Regions from separate parts of the Brochothrix campestris genome, predicted to be linked through region 2. Evidence: predicted binding sites of a transcription regulator. Region 2 holds the regulator's gene; each other region holds the start of a gene.
The links. Region 2 encodes CtsR, which represses protease genes until heat stress. Its sites were predicted from a motif close to ATGGTCAATAAAGGTCAAACA; they were not measured.
Positions count from the first base shown of each region.

Region 1 (7,283 bases), 180 kb from region 2:
TAATAACTGTTGATCTTCGAGCGTCACTGGTTCGACTGTGTATTGTTTATGGGCAAAATCAATCGTCAAACCGAGGTCCTTTTCCATATAATCATAGATCGAATCTTCGGCCCGTTTTGTTGGCATCTCAGCTACAAATTCTTTTGCTAAATAATCATCATCGATAATAACAGCTTCATCATCGATAAACCGCACACGTGTCAAGTGAATGACCGGTGTATCAGAGCGCATACCTAGTCGCTTCGAAATTTCGAGTGGCAATACTTGTTCTTCATTGCGGATGACCTTCGTTGTGGTCGCTTTTGCTTTCACTGTCATCAATTCTTTAAAACTCGTCAAGCCCGATACAGGAAAATCAAACCGCGTTTGATCTAATACAATCGACCCTTTACCCTGTTGTTTTTGAATATAACCGGTTTCTCGCAAACGTCGAAGCGCCTTACGTACTGTTTCACGCGAAACGTTATATTGCTCAGCTAAATCATTTTCACTACGGAGTGGTTCACCAACACGATATTTTTTTTCATCAATCGCTTGTGCTAGTTCTTCGTAAATTTTCATAAACTTATTTTGACTCGCCATTCGTTTCCCCACTTAGACAACTACAGTTCCTTTCCACATGATGCTTTCATATGGTCTTAAGGTTAGTTTCGTTTGATCGTTTGTAGCGTCTCCTTCATAGTTTGTCAGTAATGTTTCAGCCAAATGGATAGGTGTCGCCCATTCAAACACAACGGGTTGATCAGTGAAATTCGCTACGACACGAATAACCTCATCCCCAGCAATACGATCGTACGCAAACACACCTTCTTCGGGACGATCATACCGCCTGAATTGCCCTGTAATGAGCGTTGCTTCTACCTTTCGTAACGCAATTAATTTTTGATAAAAGTAAAAGATTGAATCCGCTCGACTTAAGCATTCTGCTACGTTTATCTTAGTATAATTACTCGCAATTTTCAACCATGGTTTACCTGTTGTGAATCCAGCCTGTTGACTGGCGTCCCATTGTACTGGCGTGCGACCATTATCACGCGAGCGAGCGCTGACGGCTGCAAAGGCTTCGTCTGCTGTCTGTCCTTTTTGTTGAATTAGCTCAAATTGATTCAACGTTTCTACGTCTTCAAACTCATCAATTGCGTGCCAATCTGGATTCGTCATTCCGATTTCTTCACCTTGATATATATAAGGTGTCCCTTGTAGTCCATGCAAAACAAGCGCTAACATTTTAGCAGATAGTTCCCTGTATTCATCTGAGTCATTACCATAACGTGACACTATCCGTGGTTGATCATGGTTGCACCAAAACAATGCGTTCCAGCCACCCTTTGCTTGCATCCCTCTTTGCCAATCACTCAACAACGCTTTCAACGCACTTATATTCATTGGCATCAGCTGCCATTTATCACCATCTCGATAATCGACCTTTAAATGGTGGAAATTAAAGGTCATACTTAACTCGTTATTAGCTGGTTTAGTGTATTCAATACAAGCGGCCATTGAGGTCGATGACATTTCACCAACCGTAAGGATACCATAAGGACTGAAAATTTCTTCATTTAATTCTTTTAAATAGGACTCTACTTGTTTACCATCTGTATAAAAACGACGACCATCACCTTCATCATCATTAAGAAAGAGCGTCGGCTTAGAAATCAAATTAATAACATCTAATCGAAATCCATCAACGCCAAGTTCGGCCCAAAAACGCAGTATTTTTTTTATTTCTGCGCGAACACTTGGATTTCGCCAATTCAAATCGGCCTGGGTCGTATCAAATAAATGCAAATAATATTCCGCTGTCGCTTCATTATAACCCCAACTACTGCCGCCGAATTTAGACTGCCAATTCGTTGGCGGTTGCGCAGGTGTGCCTTCTTGCCATATGTAATAATCATGGTACGGATGACTTCGTGATTGCTTAGCCGCTTGAAACCATTGATGTTCGGTTGACGTATGGTTGAGCACCATATCCATCATCAGTTTAATCCCGACTTCATGGAGATCGTTTAACAACTGCTTGAATTCTAACAGCGTGCCGTACTGTGGATTAATGGCACAGTACTCCGATATATCGTAGCCGTTGTCTTTTTGTGGTGAGGGTTGGATCGGTGTAATCCAAATCATATCAATTCCAAGTTTTTTTAAATAAGGGATTTTTTCGCGAATCCCTTCAATATCACCAAATCCATCACCGTTAGCATCATTAAAACTCTTTGGATAAATTTGATACACGCTATATGATTGCCATTCTTCAATTGTCATCTTTAGCCCCACCTTTCTTTCTCTCCAATAATAACTTGTATATACAAGTTTGTCAAACAGAGTTATCACATCTCTTTTGAAAAATATGGTAAAATAAGGCTATCATACGTGGCAATTAAGGGATTGAACTCTGTTTTTCTGACAGCTGCTTCCTAGGTGTTTCTCGTCATTATTTAATTGAATCACTTCAATTGACCTTGATTGACCTAACGTGTAGTATAATTATTAGATTGTTAAATTAGAGGAGGGCTTTTTTATGAACTTAATTCCAACAGTGATCGAACAAACATCGCGTGGCGAACGTTCTTACGATATTTACTCACGCCTACTTAAAGACCGCATCATTATGCTCGGAAGCCAGGTCAACGATGACGTTGCCAATTCCATTATTGCACAATTACTCTTTTTAGATGCACAAGATCCTGATAAAGATATTTACCTTTACATTAACTCACCTGGCGGAAGCGTCACTGCAGGGATGGCTATTTATGATACGATGCAGTTTATCAAAGCCGATGTTCAAACGATGGCAATGGGAATGGCTGCATCGATGGGTTCGTTCTTATTAACTGCAGGCGCACCTGGCAAACGCTTTGCTTTGCCGAATGCAGAAATCATGATTCACCAACCATTAGGTGGTGCACAAGGGCAAGCGACTGAAATTGAAATTGCTGCTCGTCATATTTTAGCAACACGTGCTAAATTAAATAAAATCATCGCAGAACGCACCGGTCAACCGCTTGAAAAGATCGAACAAGATACTGATCGCGACAATTTCATGACTGCTGAAGAAGCTAAAGCCTATGGTTTAATTGACGATATTATCGTAAGCAGTAAAGCTCTTAAATAAACACATAGACATCTTTTAGCTATTTTCAAAAAACCGAACTAGACGTTCGGTTTTTTTTTGCCATTTGACTAACTTGTATATACATGTTACGATGATTTTGTTAATTAACGCAACAACCTTTCAGAAAGATGTATTCGCTTACAAAAATCTAAAGATTGAGGTGAAAGAACATGTCATATACTCCAGAAGAAGTACAAAAAATCATTGCAGCGGTCGGCGGTAAAGAAAACGTTCAAACCGCTAGTCACTGCGTCACACGTTTACGTTTAGTTTTAAAGGACGACACCCTCGTCGACGAAGCTGCGCTCGATGAGATTGATGTCGTGAAAGGTTCGTTCTCTGCTAACGGCCAGTTTCAAGTCATTATCGGTACCGGTACTGTCGAAAAAGTATTCGCAACCTTTGCTGAGTTAACAGGCGTCGATAAAGAAACAACTAAAGCTGACGTTAAGCATGCCTCTGCAAAAAAACAAAATTGGCTACAACGAGCCCTCTTAGGCTTGGCTGATATTTTTGTCCCTATCCTCCCTGCCATCATCACTGCCGGCTTACTACTCGGCATTAATAACCTTCTTACTGGCCCTGATATCTTTATGAAGCAGCCTATAATCGAGGCTTATCCACAATGGGCCGGAGTTGCTGACATGATTAACATCATCGCCAGTACTGCCTTTGCTTTTCTCCCCGTCTTAGTCGGTTGGTCTGCCAGTAAAAAATTCGGTGGAAATCCTCTGCTCGGAATCGTACTTGGATTAGTGCTCGTCAACCCGTCGCTCCTCAATGCCTATGGCCTTGCTGATGCGCGTTTAGCGGGGGAAGTTCCTCATTGGAATCTCTTTGGTTGGGAAATTGAGAAAGTCGGTTACCAAGCACAGGTGCTCCCGATTTTAGCGGCTACTTACGTTCTCGTTAAGATTGAACTTTTCTTAAAGAAACACATCAAAGAAGCCTTCCACTTATTATTGGTGGCACCTATCGCGTTATTGGTCACAGGCATCCTCTCATTCATCATTATCGGACCGGTGACAATGTTTATCGCGGGCCTCATTACAGATGGCATCGTCAACATTTTCAACGTTGCCCCTGGACTAGGCGGCTTCATCTATGGCCTCTTATACGCTCCCCTCGTTATTACCGGCATGCACCATCTCTTCCTCGCCGTCGACTTACAATTGATTGGCTCAACAGGCAGTACTTTCTTATGGCCAATCCTTGTCATGTCAAACTTAGCACAAGGCGCCGCAACCCTTGCGATGGTCTTTGTGTTCAAACGCCAAAAAGACAAATCATTAGCCGGAACAGCAGCCTTAACTGCCTCTCTCGGAGTGACTGAACCTGCCCTCTTCGGTGTTAACTTACGCTATCGCTATCCGTTCTACGCTGCCATTATCGGAGCGGGTCTCGCGGGTTGTATCATCACCATCGCAAAGGTAAAAGCCTTTAGCATCGGTGTCGGTGGTTTACCAGGCATTGTTTCGATTATGAAACCCGGTTGGGCAATCTTCGCCTTAGGAATGTTACTCGCAATTGTAATTCCCTTTGTCTTAACATTAGTCTTTTCAAAATTCCAAAGAGGGAAATAAACAAAAGTGACAGCAGCTCGTCATAGGCAACTAAATTGGAGGCTTTGAGTATTCGGCTATCTGTGTCGAAACGAAAAGGCGAAATTTAGACAGCCTATAGCTGATGGAACTGGAAGAACAAAAGTGACAGCAGCTCGTCATAGGCAACTAAATTGGAGGCTTTGAGTATTCGGCTATCTGTGTCGAAACGAAAAGGCGAAATTTAGACAGCCTATAGCTGATGGAACTGGAAGAACAAAAGTGACAGCAGCTCGTTCAACTTCGAAGATATTGGAAGATAAAAGGTCTGCGACTATTTCCGGTCGCTGCCTTTTAGCTGAAATATCCCAGAAGTTAGCTGATGGAACTGGAAGAACAAAAGTGACAGCAGCTCGTTCAACTTCGAAGATATTGGAAGATAAAAGGTCTGCAACTATTTCCCGTTGCAAGCATTTGTCTGACAGATGAACGCAGCTTCTTCACCGCTCCAAGCATCATAAAAGCCCGCTAAACAATTGTTTAGCGGGCTTTAGGTTGTCATCTCGGAAAAGTGAACAACAAATATAATTTATTACAAACGATTAATCTTCATCAACCGGTTTGATCGAGTCTTTAATTTCAACGTCTAAATCATGTGTATATTCTTCAACTTGCGCAGGTGTCCAACCGAAGATACGCGTCATTTTAGCAACAACGGCAGCTTCCCATTTTTGTGCCCATTTAACGTTAAAGAATACTGAACCTGTACGACGAACGAAGAAATCGACTGGACGTACAACACTTTCATGTTCAATCGCATACATTAATTGCGCATCAACAACTGGTGCAATATCTGCTTCGTTAGATGCTTTTGCATAAGCAAAGAGTGTATCAACGTTTGTACCATATTTATCTGCTAAGTAACGGCCTTCTTCTTCAGTTAAGTTGAAGTTAACAGCTTCTTTCGCTTTTTTAGCCACGAAACCAGCAAACGCTTTCGAACCACCAACATCACCACCAGAAATCGGTAAATGTTCTGTTTGTGTTTTTTCACTAAATCCACGGTTTGGCATACGTTTAACAGCGACATTGACAATGTTTTCTGCCATTTTACGGTAACCCGTTAATTTACCACCAGCAATTGTTAAGAGGCCACTTTCAGCTTCCCAAATTTCATCTTTACGTGAAATTTCTGAAGGATCTTTCCCTTTTTCAAAAATCAGTGGACGTACACCTGACCAACTTGATTCAACATCATCTTTTGTGATGTTAACTTTAGGGAACATGTAATGAATCGCTTCAATTATGTAATCACGATCTGCTTTGTTTACTTTTGGATGTAATTTATCTGCTTCATATACTGTGTCTGTTGTACCGACATATGTTTTACCATCACGCGGAATCGCAAACACCATCCGTTTATCCGGTGTATCGAAGTAAACTGCTTGATGTAACGGGAAAGCTGATTGATCAAAGACAATATGAACACCTTTCGTTAAACGAAGTTGTTTATTGTTTTTAGCGTAGTCTTTACCACGAACTTCATCAACCCATGGACCTGCAGCATTGATTACTTGTTTTGCACTTACTTTGTAAGCAGTACCTGTTTCAACATCCGTAATATCAGCACCGATAATTTGACGATTATCGTCATAAATAAAGTTATTTGATTTTACATAGTTGATTGCCAAGGCGCCTTTAGCGATGGCAGCTTTCATAACTTCAATTGTTAAACGCGCATCATCCGTACGGTACTCAACATAGTAACCGCCACCTTTAAGATCTTTGTTTTTAACAAGTGGTTCTTTTTTTAATGTTTCAGAAGGTGATAACATAATACGACGTTCGCCTTTTTTCACCTGTGCTAAGAAATCATACACACGCAAGCCGATTGATGTTGTAAATGAACCGAAAGTACCGCCTTTATGAAACGGTAATAACATCCATTCAGGTGTTGTTACATGAGGACCATTTTCATATACAATCGCACGTTCGCGACCAACTTCAGCTACGACACCAATTTGTAATTGTTTTAAGTAACGTAAACCACCGTGCACTAATTTAGTTGAACGACTTGATGTTCCACCAGCGAAATCTTGCATTTCGACTACCGCTACCTTCATCCCACGAGTGGCAGCATCTAAAGCGATACCAGCACCAGTAATTCCTCCACCGATTACTAAAATATCAAATTCTTCTGACGTAAGTTTATCTAATTTACTTTGACGATCTAATCCTGAAAATTTAACAGACATGCTTATCGACTCCCTCTATCTTAATTTAGCCACAGATTTCATAAAAAGAAAGAGACTGCACGAATGCTTAGTATTGAACTAAACTTGTGCAGTCTCTCGGAATCTCCGACCAATTTATTAACTTGACACAAGTGTATCATAATTCAGCATTTTTAACAAGTATTCTCATCAATTAAGCGAAAATGTTCGTAAAGTGTTAAATCATTGTACAACTTGTGATTATTTAAAGACTTGTGTTGCTTTAACCGCTTTTTGCCAGCCTTCATATAACAACTCTTCTTTTTCAGTTCCAGCAACTGGTTCAAATTTATGTTCTAAGCTCCAGTATTGGTTGATTTCTTCTTTATCTTTCCAGAAACCAACAGCTAAACC
Region 1 covers NZ_CP175511.1:251,871-259,153, reverse strand. The annotation lists gene treR (trehalose operon repressor) at 1-582, opposite strand, end outside; gene treC (alpha,alpha-phosphotrehalase) at 595-2,265, opposite strand; gene clpP (ATP-dependent Clp endopeptidase proteolytic subunit ClpP) at 2,522-3,115, shown strand; gene treP (PTS system trehalose-specific EIIBC component) at 3,286-4,698, shown strand; gene ACJYYY_RS01245 (glycerol-3-phosphate dehydrogenase/oxidase) at 5,259-6,911, opposite strand; gene glpK (glycerol kinase GlpK) at 7,131-7,283, opposite strand, start outside.
Region 1: the regulator CtsR is predicted to act here: its motif matches at 2,454-2,474, upstream of clpP (ATP-dependent Clp endopeptidase proteolytic subunit ClpP).

Region 2 (7,283 bases):
TACCGAAACTGTGGATGAACATCTATGATGTTCGTGGTAGGAGAGCGTTCTAAAGACAGCGAAGTCAGACCGTGAGGACTGGTGGAGTGTTTAGAAGTGAGAATGCCGGTATGAGTAGCGAAAGACGGGTGAGAATCCCGTCCACCGAATATCTAAGGTTTCCTGGGGAAGGCTCGTCCGCCCAGGGTTAGTCGGGACCTAAGCTGAGGCCGATAGGCGTAGGCGATGGACAACAGATTGATATTTCTGTACCAGTCATTAATGTTTGAGCGATGGGGGGACGCAGTAGGATACGAACGCATGCTGATGGATATGCATGTACAAGCAATTAGGCAGGAAAGTAGGCAAATCCGCTTTCCGCGTAAGCTGAGTTGTGATGTGGTGGCACCTAGTGCCGTAGGTTCTGATTCCACACTGCCAAGAAAAGCCTCTAGTTAGTTAATGACTGCCCGTACCGCAATCCGACACAGGTAGATGAGGAGAGAATCCTAAGGTGAGCGAGAGAACTCTTGTTAAGGAACTCGGCAAAATGACCCCGTAACTTCGGGAGAAGGGGTGCTCTATTAAGGTGAAAGCCTGAGAGAGCCGCAGTGAATAGGCCCAAGCGACTGTTTACCAAAAACACAGGTCTATGCAAAATCGTAAGATGAAGTATATGGGCTGACACCTGCCCGGTGCTGGAAGGTTAAGAGGAGTGCTTAGCGCAAGCGAAGGTGCGAATTGAAGCCCCAGTAAACGGCGGCCGTAACTATAACGGTCCTAAGGTAGCGAAATTCCTTGTCGGGTAAGTTCCGACCCGCACGAAAGGTGTAACGATTTGGGCACTGTCTCAACAAGAGACTCGGTGAAATTATAGTACCTGTGAAGATGCAGGTTACCCGCGACAGGACGGAAAGACCCCGTGGAGCTTTACTGCAATCTGATATTGAATGTTTGTGTCACTTGTACAGGATAGGTAGGAGCCTTGGACTCCGGAGCGCTAGCTTCGGATGAGGCGTTGGTGGGATACTACCCTTGTGACATGACCATTCTAACCCGCACCCCTTATCGGGGTGGGAGACAGTGTCAGATGGGCAGTTTGACTGGGGCGGTCGCCTCCTAAAGAGTAACGGAGGCGCCCAAAGGTTCCCTCAGAATGGTTGGAAATCATTCGCAGAGTGTAAAGGCACAAGGGAGCTTGACTGTGAGACCTACAAGTCGAACAGGGACGAAAGTCGGGCTTAGTGATCCGGTGGTTCCGCATGGAAGGGCCATCGCTCAACGGATAAAAGCTACCCCGGGGATAACAGGCTTATCTCCCCCAAGAGTCCACATCGACGGGGAGGTTTGGCACCTCGATGTCGGCTCATCGCATCCTGGGGCTGTAGTCGGTCCCAAGGGTTGGGCTGTTCGCCCATTAAAGCGGTACGCGAGCTGGGTTCAGAACGTCGTGAGACAGTTCGGTCCCTATCCGTCGCGGGCGCAGGAAATTTGAGAGGAGCTGTCCTTAGTACGAGAGGACCGGGATGGACACACCGCTGGTGTACCAGTTGTTCCGCCAGGAGCATCGCTGGGTAGCTATGTGTGGAAGGGATAAACGCTGAAAGCATCTAAGCGTGAAGCCCCCCTCGAGATGAGATTTCCCATCACTTTATGTGAGTAAGACCCCTGAGAGACGATCAGGTTGATAGGTTCGGAGTGGAAGTGCAGCGATGTACGGAGCGGACGAATACTAATAGGTCGAGGACTTAACCTTATTAAGTTTTAAAAGCGAAAATGACGATGGGTTGTTACCTTTCGAAAAAACATCAATTAGTATTCAGTTTTGAGAGTGCAAACTTTCATTGATAATTTCATAATTATCCAGACATATTTATCTGTTTGGTGACGATAGCAAAGAGGATACACCTGTTCCCATCCCGAACACAGTAGTTAAGCTCTTTAGCGCCGATGGTAGTTGGGGGTTTCCCCCTGTGAGAGTAGGACGTTGCCAAGCAATGGGGGTTTAGCTCAGCTGGGAGAGCATCTGCCTTACAAGCAGAGGGTCGGCGGTTCGAGCCCGTCAACCCCCACCATTTTTTGCCGACTTAGCTCAGCTGGTAGAGCAACTGATTTGTAATCAGTAGGTCGCGGATTCGACTTCTGCAGTCGGCATACATCTTTTATAAAGATGGCAGACAATATAATACCAAATCTTGTTTTTAAAACAAGAGCCGTTAGCTCAGTTGGTAGAGCATCTGACTTTTAATCAGAGGGTCGCTGGTTCGAGCCCAGCACGGCTCATATAGCGGATGTGGCGGAATTGGCAGACGCACCAGATTTAGGATCTGGCGCCGCAAGGCGTGGGGGTTCAAGTCCCTTCATCCGCATTATGCGAAAGTAGTTCAGTGGTAGAACATCACCTTGCCAAGGTGGGGGTCGCGGGTTCGAATCCCGTCTTTCGCTCCATATTTTATGTTTACTTTTTTATCACCCTTGCCGGGGTGGCGGAACTGGCAGACGCACAGGACTTAAAATCCTGCGGTGAGTGATCACCGTACCGGTTCGATTCCGGTCCTCGGCACCATATATAGCGCCCATAGCTCAACTGGATAGAGTACTTGACTACGAATCAAGCGGTTAGAGGTTCGACTCCTCTTGGGCGCATTTATATTACGGGAAGTAGCTCAGCTTGGTAGAGCACTTGGTTTGGGACCAAGGGGTCGCAGGTTCGAATCCTGTCTTCCCGATAAAAAACAAAAAGATAATTCCTTTTAGGAGTTATCTTTTTTTTGCCTATCATTCATTAAGTTGATATGGTTGCACTCATAATTACGATTCAGTATAATAGGTAATAAGTCAGATTAGGTCAATTATATCTAGGAGTCATAAGGAGGTTAAGACGGATGAGTAATATGTCGGACGTAATCGAAGCCTACATTAAACGTTATCTTGAAGCAGAAGAAGAAATCGAACTAAAACGCAATGAAATGGCCGTTCATTTTCAATGTGTCCCTTCACAAATCAATTACGTTATTAATACGCGTTTCACTACAGAACGAGGCTATACCGTCGAAAGTAAGCGTGGCGGTGGCGGTTACATCCGCATTTTGAAAGTGCGTTTGAACACGCATAGTCAATTGGTGGATATGTTACTAGCGTTAATTGAGGATAAGGAAATCACCGAAAATATCGCAACCGATATTACCTGCCGTTTATGTCAAGAAGAGGTTGTGACTGAAGCAGAAGCCAAGCTAATGATGGTCACGCTTAGTCAAAATTTCCACGAAGATAAAATGCAAAATAATGCTGTACGAAAACATTATATGCAGGTGTTTTTGGAACATTTAAAATACAGAACATAATATAACTTTTAAGGGAGTGAGTGCAGATGTTTGGAAGATTTACACAAAAAGCACAGAAAGTCATCGCGTTATCACAAGAAGAAGCAATTCGTTTACGCCATACTAACTTAGGAACAGAACATATTTTACTTGGTCTTATTCGCGAAGGCGAAGGAATCGCGGCGCAAGCCTTAAAAGAACTCGGGTTAGATACTGAAAAAATCGAAGCTGCTGTAGCAGAATTAATGGTTGAAGGTACTGAGGATGTACAGATTATTCGCTATACACCACGTGCTAAAAAGGTGATTGAATTATCGATTGATGAGGCGCGTAAACTTGGTCATACGTATGTTGGAACAGAACATATATTGCTCGGTCTTATTCGCGAAGGTGAAGGGATTGCCGCGCGGATATTCAGTAATTTAGATGTCAGCCTCAATAAAGCAAGACAGCAAGTCTTACAGTTGTTAGGGATTCGCACGCAACCTAATCAACAAAATCGTGCAGCAACGCAAGGCACACCAACCTTAGACTCGTTGGCCCGTGATTTAACACAAACGGCGCGTGAAGATAAGTTGGATCCTGTGATTGGCCGTGCGAAGGAAATCCAACGGGTCATCGAAGTATTGAGCCGTCGTACAAAAAACAACCCCGTTTTGATTGGCGAACCAGGTGTTGGTAAAACCGCTGTAGCTGAAGGACTTGCTCTGCAAATTATTAATAACGAGGTGCCGGAAACACTCCGAGGTAAACGCGTTATGACCCTTGATATGGGAACGGTTGTGGCAGGTACAAAGTATCGTGGTGAATTTGAAGACCGCTTAAAAAAAGTTATGGAAGAAATTCGTCAAGCAGGCAATGTTATCCTCTTTATTGATGAGTTACATACGTTAATAGGTGCAGGTGGTGCCGAAGGTGCAATCGATGCCTCAAACATTTTAAAACCATCATTGGCCCGAGGCGAATTACAATGTATCGGTGCAACAACACGCGATGAATATCGTAAATACATTGAAAAAGATGCTGCGCTTGAACGTCGTTTTCAACCGGTACAAGTAGAAGAACCTTCGATTGCAGATGCAATCTTAATATTAAAAGGCTTGCGTGATCGTTACGAAGCGCATCATGGCGTTGCCTTTACAGATGCGGCTTTAGAGGCGGCAGTTGTAATGTCTCAACGTTACATTCAAGATCGTTTTCTACCAGATAAAGCGATTGATTTAATCGATGAAGCTGGTTCAAAAGTACGGTTGAAATCATTCATTACACCGACAAATGTAAAAAAATTAGAAGTCGAGTTGGCACAAATCCGTCAAGAAAAAGATGCGGCTGTTCAAGGTCAAGAATTCGAAAAAGCAGCTGATTTACGTGATAAAGAGAAAAAATGTGCGATTGCTTTGAAAAAAGGTAAGGAAACATGGAACAGTACTAAAATGGCGCAACACCAACAAGTTGATGCAGATGTCATTGCGGAAGTTGTTGCGAGTTGGACAGGTATTCCCGTTGCTAAATTAGCGAAGACTGAATCACAACGGCTGTTAAAACTTGAGAAGATTTTACATGAACGTGTGATTGGTCAAGATCGTGCGGTTCACTCGATTGCTAAAGCTGTTCGTCGTGCGCGTGCTGGACTTAAAGATCCAGCGAGACCGATAGGGTCATTTATTTTCTTAGGTCCTACAGGTGTAGGTAAGACCGAATTAGCCCGTGCTTTAGCTGAAGCAATGTTTGAAGATGAGGATGCAATGATTCGAATCGATATGAGCGAGTACATGGAAAAATTTTCGACAGCGCGCTTAGTCGGAGCACCTCCTGGTTACGTAGGTTATGAAGAAGGTGGTCAATTGACAGATAAGGTGCGTCAAAAACCATATGCTGTCTTACTATTAGATGAAATCGAAAAGGCACACCCCGATGTGTTCAATTTATTGTTACAAGTATTAGATGACGGACGCTTAACCGATTCAAAAGGTCGTGTCGTTGATTTTAGTAATACAATTATTATTATGACCTCTAATATTGGTGCCAATGAAATTAAAACGGATAAAACAGTTGGATTTGGAGCGATTGATCCGCTGAAAGATACAGCTGTGATGGAAAAACGTGTCCTTGAGACATTGAAGAAAGCCTTCCGTCCGGAATTCCTCAACCGAATTGATGAAAACGTCGTGTTTGATTCGTTAGGTGAGAAAGAATTAACTAAAATTGTGAAATTAATGATTGCCCAATTAAGCAAACGCTTATCAAACCAAGACATTCATCTGTCATTAACACCGAAAGCCTTGAAAAAAATCGCAAAAGAAGGCTACGATCCAGAGTATGGTGCCCGCCCGATTCGTCGTGCGATTCAACGCCATGTTGAAGATTTACTCTCTGAAGAAATCTTAAAAGGAACGGTTATTAAAGGTCAAGCAGTGACGATTGACTTGGATAAAGACAGCCAGTTTATGGTTAAAAAACCACGAAAAAAAATGGATAAAAAAGTAAGTGCTAAAAAGCCTATCGCTGTAAAGACTCATTAATAATAGTGGTCAAAAAAAGGGACGTAATGTCCTTTTTTTTTGCGGAAAGATATAGTTTGTGAAGTATGACAGAAGAGATATTCACTCTGCAATAACACCCTTATGTCTGTCGTTTTTTTGGAAATATGTTAAACTTAAGGGAATTAAACTACAGCAAAGAAGGTGTGTTATGGTCAAGAAAAAAACAAGTACAAAGTTTGTCTGTAACGCGTGTGGCTATGAGTCTCCTAAATGGATGGGACGCTGCCCGAATTGTAATGAATGGAATCAAATGGTTGAATTTGTTGAGGCAAAGGTGCAAAAAGGCCGTACAAGTTTTAATCATACTGAGGATAATAATCAACAAGCGCTCCCGTTATCAAAGATTACGAGTGAGACGGAACAACGTATTTTAACAGATATGCCAGAACTCAATCGTGTACTCGGCGGTGGACTCGTTAAAGGCTCGCTTGTGTTAGTCGGTGGTGATCCAGGCATTGGGAAATCAACGCTGTTATTGCAAGTCTCTGCCCAATTAACGAAGGCGAAACGCAAGGGCCTCTATGTGTCTGGTGAAGAGTCAATTAAACAAACGAAATTACGAGCGGAGCGTTTAAACGTCGATGGCGACCTGCTTTATGTGTATGCACAAACCGATTTAGAAGTGATCTCAAAAACGGTACAAACATTATTGCCAGAATTCGTTGTGATTGACTCAATCCAAACGATGTATCATCCTGATATCACGAGTGCTGCTGGTAGCGTCACGCAGGTGCGGGAGTGTACATCAGAGTTGATGCGACTCGCCAAAACGTTGAATATCGCGATTTTTATCGTCGGACACGTGACGAAAGAAGGGACGATTGCAGGTCCGAGAATGTTAGAGCATATGGTCGATACCGTTCTCTACTTTGAAGGTGAGCGTCATCATGCGTACCGTATTTTACGAGCCGTCAAAAACCGTTTTGGTTCGACGAATGAAATGGGTATTTTCGAAATGCGTGATATGGGTCTAATTGAAGTTGAAAATGCCTCAGAAGTTTTTTTGGAAGAACGCTTAGAAGGGGCAGCAGGTTCTGCTGTCGTTACTTCGATGGAAGGAACACGGCCTGTACTCGTTGAAATTCAAGCGCTAGTGTCACCAACTGTTTATGGTAATGCCCGACGCATGGCAACGGGGATGGATTATAACCGCGTATCACTTATTATGGCAGTGCTGGAAAAACGTGAAGGTTTAATGCTGCAAAATCAAGATGCGTATTTAAAGGCAGCTGGTGGTGTTAAACTTGATGAACCGGCCATTGATTTAGCGATTGCTATCAGTATCGCCTCGAGTTATTACGATAAGCCAACCGCTGCGATGGATTGTTTTATTGGTGAGGTGGGTTTAACGGGTGAAATTCGTCGGGTTGCCCGAATTGATCAACGGGTGCAAGAAGCTGCTAAACTCGGCTTTAAGCGGATTATTATTCCGGCGAAT
Region 2 covers NZ_CP175511.1:76,267-83,549, forward strand. The annotation lists rRNA gene ACJYYY_RS00350 (23S ribosomal RNA) at 1-1,735, shown strand, start outside; rRNA gene rrf (5S ribosomal RNA) at 1,860-1,975, shown strand; tRNA gene ACJYYY_RS00360 (tRNA-Val) at 1,979-2,054, shown strand; tRNA gene ACJYYY_RS00365 (tRNA-Thr) at 2,061-2,133, shown strand; tRNA gene ACJYYY_RS00370 (tRNA-Lys) at 2,190-2,262, shown strand; tRNA gene ACJYYY_RS00375 (tRNA-Leu) at 2,267-2,348, shown strand; tRNA gene ACJYYY_RS00380 (tRNA-Gly) at 2,353-2,427, shown strand; tRNA gene ACJYYY_RS00385 (tRNA-Leu) at 2,457-2,545, shown strand; tRNA gene ACJYYY_RS00390 (tRNA-Arg) at 2,552-2,625, shown strand; tRNA gene ACJYYY_RS00395 (tRNA-Pro) at 2,635-2,708, shown strand; gene ACJYYY_RS00400 (CtsR family transcriptional regulator) at 2,865-3,323, shown strand; gene ACJYYY_RS00405 (ATP-dependent Clp protease ATP-binding subunit) at 3,350-5,824, shown strand; gene radA (DNA repair protein RadA) at 5,994-7,283, shown strand, end outside.

Region 3 (7,283 bases), 550 kb from region 2:
TTGGATTGGGTATGCCTTAGCACCGTTGTTAACCTTCTTTATTCCAAGTGATGAAACGCTGAGAAATAACGCTTATTCACGCAGTCATCAAGTCAGTTATCTGCGTCGGTTGATGGCTTTTTTGATTGATTGGCTCTTGATAGGCATTATTGGTGAGTTTATGATGATTAAAAACCATTCCCTATTTAGTGGAACGGTTCTTTATCAGTTCAGTTGGTTGAATACCGCCAGTTACATACTAACAATCGTGGTCTTTTTCATAATGATTCCGTACATCTTTAACGGGCGAACATTAGGGAAACTTATTGTCCATTTGAAAATCGTTGATGATCTGGATCAATCACCATCGTTGCCACAGTATTTCATCCGCTATGGTTTGTTGTATGGTGTCGTATTTACACTGATTAATGTTGAGTTTAACTTGTTAGAATTAACGGGTACCTCAGACAACCTCAATTTGCTGAATTATTTAATCTACATCGTTTTCTTCTTTATTTTAGTATTTGTTGTTCATTTGCTTATTAATAAATTACGCAAAAATGCACCGCTCTTTTATGAAAAAATCAGTTATACTCATATGATGAGTTCATTTAGCTTATTTAGAAAAAAAACGACACGTAAATGACATAAAAACCCTCTTTTTTTTATGAAAAAGGGGGATTTTTTTGGTAAAATAGGAAAAAAGTAATAAACCGACTGATGTGTAAGGATTTAATTATAACTTGATGATCTATCGTTATAGTGTGAAATGTATAGTCTAATAACTATTTTTTTATGCTAACTGGTTAAAAACATTCGAAAAAGTCATTGATTATCTACTTGTATAAGGATAAATACTCATTTTACATGTAAAGTGTATTATTTTCTATAGAATAATGATATCTTAGATAAAGTAAAACTTATCATGGATTTTAGGGAAAAGGGGAAAAGAAAAATGAAGAACAAAGTTATGAAGATTGCTGTAGGAGCAATCGTAGTCGTAGGGTTACTTTTTGGTGGAGCAGCAATCGGTGATGCAGATAATGTCCTTCGTTGGGGGAAAGAAAGCGAAGTAACATCAATTCATTCGACAATTGAAGCATTGGATTCAAAACTAGGTGCAAAAGTAACCGAAATTAACACACTTAAAGCAGCAGCGTCAACGTCTAAAGCAGAACTTGATAAAGCGACTGCCGAATTAAACAAAGTCCAAAACAGTGTGACCGAATTAAACAATCAAATTTCACAATTAAAAGCAGACATTGCTAGTAAACAAGTCGAAATAACACAAAAAGATGCTACAATTAAACAAAAAGAAAGTGAAATTCAACAAAAAATCGATGAAGGCAATGCTAAAGTTGCTGTAAAACAAGCAGAAGTTGATGCGAAGCAAGTAATCATTGGTAATAAACAAAAAGAGATTGATAACGCAAAAGCAGCTTTAGACACAGCTAAAGAACAAATTAACACTTTAAATCAAACAATTGCGCAATTAAACCAAGATAAAATCAACTTACAAGCACAATTAACAGCTTCACAAACAGAAAATGATGATACAAAACTGAAATTAAAAAAAGCACAAGATGAGGTTCAATCATTAAAAGATTATGCAGCACAAGTTGAAAGTAAATACGCTAACTAAGCAGATTTGCTTAAACAATGATAAACAAATTGAAACAACATGATTACTTCAACCTAGAGAGAACAGTCAGAGTTGACAATGAGTTAAGCGAGTTCCTTCAATAGAGAGGAACTCGCTTTTTATATGCTTGAGTTTAAGGTGATTTACATATACAATAGAGTTTGGCTAAAACATTAGCCTTGTAGCAAAGCTACACGCAGTTTATTAATACCATCCTGCGATACAAAAACTAGGAGGAATAAGAATGAAAGTTAAAATGTTGGCAACGAGTGGTGTCTTAGCGGCGCTCTATGTCATCTTGACATTGTTAAGTGGACCATTTGCCTATGGGTGGGCACAGTTTCGTTTATCAGAAATGATGAATCATTTAGTTGTCTATAATAAAAAATATTTTCCTGCCATTATCATCGGGGTAATCGTTGCAAATTTATTTTCAGCTAACGGTGTGCTTGATTTAGTCTTTGGGGTGGGGCAATCAGTTGTTTCATTAGCCCTTGTTATTTTTATCGGTAAATTCATTAAAAATAAAATTTTATTAATGGCAATCAACACCGCTGTGTTTGGGGTGACGATGTGCTTTGTTGCTTACGAATTAAAAATAATTGGCGTCCTTGGTAGTGCAAACCTTGCCTTTGGACTCGCTTGGTTTTACATGGCATTGGGAGAAATGGCAGTTATGGCCATTGGGATGTTAGTTATCCACCTTCTTAATAAGCGTGTTAATTTAACCACTGCCATCGAAGAACAAAAGTAAAATCAACCTGTTAGAAGCAAACAACTTGGAAGGAGAATGCGAGCGATTATTTACCGTCGCAATCATTTTTCTGAAAGTTGAAAGCTTCTGGTTGATGGAACTGGAAGAACAAAAGTAAAATCAACCTGTTAGAAGCCTATCAGAGTTTTCCTCTCTGATAGGCTTTTTTTGTTGTGAAAAGACAAGTGTTTTTAATTGATTTTTGACCTTTATTGACCTACAATGGGTGTATACAAAGGAAGAGGTGATGATGTTGGAACCGAATAAAATGACAAATCAACTTCAAATGGATATAGGTGAAGCTCAGCAAATTGCAGTCACACGTAAGCATCAAACGATTACAATTTGGCATTTATGGCTGGTCTTTATCACATCAAATGACCTTGTGAAGCGTATTTACTCAGAGCTAAACGTCGATTTTAACAAATTAGAGCAGTACTTAAACGAGAAATTAGACCAACAACCCGTTGTAACAGGTAGTAGCGTCAGCTATGGCCAGCAATTAGCTGGTGATTTATATGAATTGATTGCTGATGCCGATCAACAACGACTAAAAATGGAAGATAGCTTTATCGCAACCGAGCATTTCTTACTCGCCTTGCAAACACAAAAAAAGAATGCACTTACGCAATACCTACAATTAAATACGGCTGAATTAGAAACTGTAATTGCAACCGTCAGAGGAGGAAAACACGTGACAGATCAAAACGCAGAACAAACCTATGAAGCGGTAAGTAAATATGGGATTGATTTAGTTGAAGCTGTGCGCGAAGGGAAAATTGAACCCGTGATTGGCCGTGATACTGAAATAAGAAATGTAATTCGCATTTTAAGTCGAAAAACAAAAAATAACCCAGTATTAATCGGTGAACCTGGTGTGGGTAAAACAGCAATCGTTGAAGGCTTAGCTGCCAGAATCGTCCGCAAAGATGTTCCTGAAAACCTAAAAGATAAAACGATTTTTTCATTGGATATTGGCTCTTTAATTGCCGGAGCAAAATACCGCGGTGAATTTGAGGAACGGTTAAAAGCTGTCTTAGCTGAGGTCCAAAAAAGTGAAGGGAAGATTTTACTGTTCATTGATGAAATCCATACCATCGTCGGAGCAGGTAAAACCGATGGCGCAATGGATGCAGGCAACATGCTAAAACCGATGTTGGCTCGTGGTGAATTACACTGTATCGGGGCAACAACCTTAGACGAATACCGCCAGTACATTGAAAAAGACGCGGCACTCGAACGCCGTTTCCAAAAAGTATTAGTGCCTGAACCATCAGTCGAAGATACTATTTCGATTTTACGAGGTTTAAAAGAACGGTTTGAAATTCATCATGGTGTTAATATTCATGATAATGCCCTCGTATCGGCAGCAAGTTTAGCAGACCGCTACATCACCGATCGTTTTTTACCAGATAAAGCCATCGACTTAGTCGATGAAGCCTGTGCAACGATTCGTGTTGAAATCGATTCAATGCCGAATGAACTCGACGAAATAACCCGTCGTGTGATGCAATTAGAAATCGAAGAAGCGGCCTTAGAACAAGAAAAAGATGAGGTCAGTGCGTCCCGTCTTGTCACCTTACGTGAAGAATTAAGTGAATTGAAAGAAAACAAACAACAAATGGAAGCAAAATGGAAAGCAGAGAAAGATGAAATTGCGACCGTTCGTGATATGCGTAGCCATATTGATGAATTACGTCATCAACTCGAAGAAGCTGAAACAAACTATGATTTGAGTAAGGCAGCTGAATTACGTCACGGGCAAATTCCAGCAGCAGAAGCCGAATTAGCAGAGCTTGAAACAGCTGCGAGCAACAAAACGGGTGACGATCGTCTTGTACAAGAAGCGGTCACGCAAGAAGAAATTGCGGACGTTGTTTCACGCTGGACGGGTGTACCAGTGACACGGCTAGTCGAAGGCGAACGAACTAAATTACTCCATCTTGATGACGCCCTTCATGAACGAGTGATTGGCCAAGATGAGGCAGTTGAATTAGTATCAGATGCCGTTTTACGGGCACGTGCAGGCATTAAAAATCCACGTCGACCAATTGGGTCATTCATTTTCTTAGGACCAACTGGTGTAGGTAAAACAGAACTAGCGAAAGCGTTAGCCGATCAGTTGTTTGACAGTGAAGACCACATGGTTCGGATTGATATGAGCGAATACATGGAAAAATACTCAGTGTCACGTTTAGTCGGTGCGCCTCCAGGTTACGTGGGTTACGAAGAAGGCGGTCAATTAACAGAAGCGGTACGCCGAAACCCATACACGATTGTTTTATTGGATGAAATTGAAAAAGCACATCCCGATGTATTCAATATCTTATTACAAGTGTTGGATGATGGGCGTATTACGGATTCACAAGGACGGATGGTTGATTTTAAAAACACCGTCATTATTATGACTTCAAATATTGGCTCACAATACTTACTAGAAGGTACAAAAGACCAAGCGATTACACCAGAAGCAGAAACAAGCGTGATGAATGCCTTACGCGGTCATTTTAAACCAGAATTCTTAAACCGCGTGGATGATATTGTCTTGTTTAAACCGTTATCACTTGATAATATTTCAGGGATTGTCTTAAAATTAGCTCAGAACCTCGAACACCGTTTGCAAGAACAACAAATCACATTGCAAATTACAGCTGAAGCAGCCCGCTTAATCGGAGAAGAAGCTTATGATCCAGCCTATGGTGCAAGACCACTAAACAGATATATGATTCGTCATATTGAAACACCGTTGGCTCGTAAAATTATCGCGGGTGACATTAGCGAAGGCGATACTGCCATCGTAACAGTAGAAGATGGGCAATTAAGCATCACGAAAGCAATTGACTAAGAGGAGCTGAGCGTATGAAACTAGTATTAATCCGTCATGGCCAAAGCGAGTGGAATAAACGTAATCTGTTTACGGGTTGGCACGATGTCGAGCTATCAGAGCAAGGGGTAGCAGAGGCGAAGCAGGCAGGTACTTTAATTAAGGAGGCCAATATCACCTTTGATCATGCGTTTACGTCGGTCTTAAAAAGAGCGGTGCATACGTTAAACGATGTCCTCGCTGAAAGCAATCAAGACTGGTTGCCAGTGACTAAAAGTTGGCGTCTTAATGAACGGCATTACGGTGCATTACAAGGCCTTAATAAAGAAGAAACGGCCGTTAAATACGGTGCAGATAAAGTCTTGCAATGGCGCCGAAGCTACGATGTATTACCACCTTTAATGCTGCAAACAGATCCGAATCATCCAAGCCAAGACCGTCGTTATCAAGCAATTGACCAACGGATGCTTCCAAGTGGTGAAAATTTAAAAGTAACACTCGAACGAGTATTGCCATATTGGACGGATGCGATTGCTCCCGCCTTATTACAAGGTGAAAACGTGATTGTTGCAGCACATGGCAATAGTTTACGTGCGCTCATCAAATACTTAGAAAACATCTCGGATGATGACATTATGGCAGTTGAATTACCGACAGGAACACCACTCGTATATGAGTTGGCAGCTGATTTGACTGTCACAAATAAATATTATTTGACATAAAAAAAGCGGAAATCGTCTTTACGATTTCCGCTTTTTGTTTATTAGTTAGATAATTCTTCGTGGCTTTTTAACATTAATGGTAAGAACCAAACTGCTAACGTAACAATTGTTCCCATTAAGAGCGTTGCTCCCATATTAAAGGTAGCACTTGCCATTGAACTAACAACATAGTTAGTCATTGCACTTAGGATGAAAATCCATAATGCTGATACAACATAACGCATACTGACACCTCCAACTTTCATTTCTTGTGTTTCTTCTAGTTTATCATAGATGAGCAATAATAAAAGATGAATCAATAAAATAATGACAGTTGTGACAAAATAACACAGGTGATAACGTCTATTAATGACGTTATGAGCATCGAAGGTTGCAAAAAAAGGAATAATGTTTTAAAATTAGTACCAGGTCATAACGAAGAAACGAAGGAGTGTTTATAATGAACGCAGGTATTCTAGGAGTAGGGAGCTATATTCCCGATAATAGTGTCACTAATTTTGATTTAGAAAAAGTAATGGATACCAATGATGAATGGATTCGCACACGGACAGGTATCGAAGCACGATGCATCGCACCTGACGATATAGATACAGTTGATATGGCAATTGCAGCAGCTAAAGAAGCGATTGCTGACTCAGGCTTACAACCGGAAGATATTGATTTTATTATTACAGCGACAGTGACGCAAACACAACGCCACCCGTCAATTTCAAACTATGTGCAACATGCCATTGGTAAGAAAAAAATTCCCGGCATGGATTTAGAAGCGGCTTGTTCAGGATTTATGTTCGGTGTCGTAACAGCGAAACATTTTATCGAAGCAGGGACATATAAAAATGTGCTTGTGATTGGTGCAGATAAATTATCAAAAGCAACCAACTGGGAAGATCGTTCAACTGCTGTTCTTTTTGGTGATGGTGCTGGAGCAGCTGTTCTTGGTCCAGTTAGCGACGATAAAGGTATTTTAAGTTTTGAATTAGGTTCTGATGGTGCCGGTGCGGGCTTCTTATTTGAAGATGACCGTCATTTCATTAGTATGAACGGTAGTGAAGTTTTTAAATTTGCTGTCCGCCAAATGGGAAAATCAGCTGAAGCCGTCCTTGAAAAAGCAGGGATTGCTAAAGAAGAACTGGATTTATTAATTCCACATCAAGCAAACATTCGTATTATGAATGCTGCACGAGAACGTCTAAACTTGCCAGACGAAAAAATGGTGAAAACAATTCACAAATACGGTAACACCTCATCAGCCTCCATTCCAGTCGCTTTATGTGATGCAGTGAAAGCAGGCCGCGTTCATGATGGCGATAACATTGTCCTCGTTGGTTTTGGTGGTGGTTTAACTTGGGGTGCTGTTCTCCT
Region 3 covers NZ_CP175511.1:629,293-636,575, forward strand. The annotation lists gene ACJYYY_RS03250 (VanZ family protein) at 1-625, shown strand, start outside; gene ACJYYY_RS03255 (hypothetical protein) at 935-1,621, shown strand; gene ACJYYY_RS03260 (QueT transporter family protein) at 1,866-2,375, shown strand; gene clpB (ATP-dependent chaperone ClpB) at 2,629-5,220, shown strand; gene gpmA (2,3-diphosphoglycerate-dependent phosphoglycerate mutase) at 5,235-5,921, shown strand; gene ACJYYY_RS03275 (YjzD family protein) at 5,963-6,202, opposite strand; gene ACJYYY_RS03280 (beta-ketoacyl-ACP synthase III) at 6,361-7,283, shown strand, end outside.
Region 3: the regulator CtsR is predicted to act here: its motif matches at 2,575-2,595, upstream of clpB (ATP-dependent chaperone ClpB).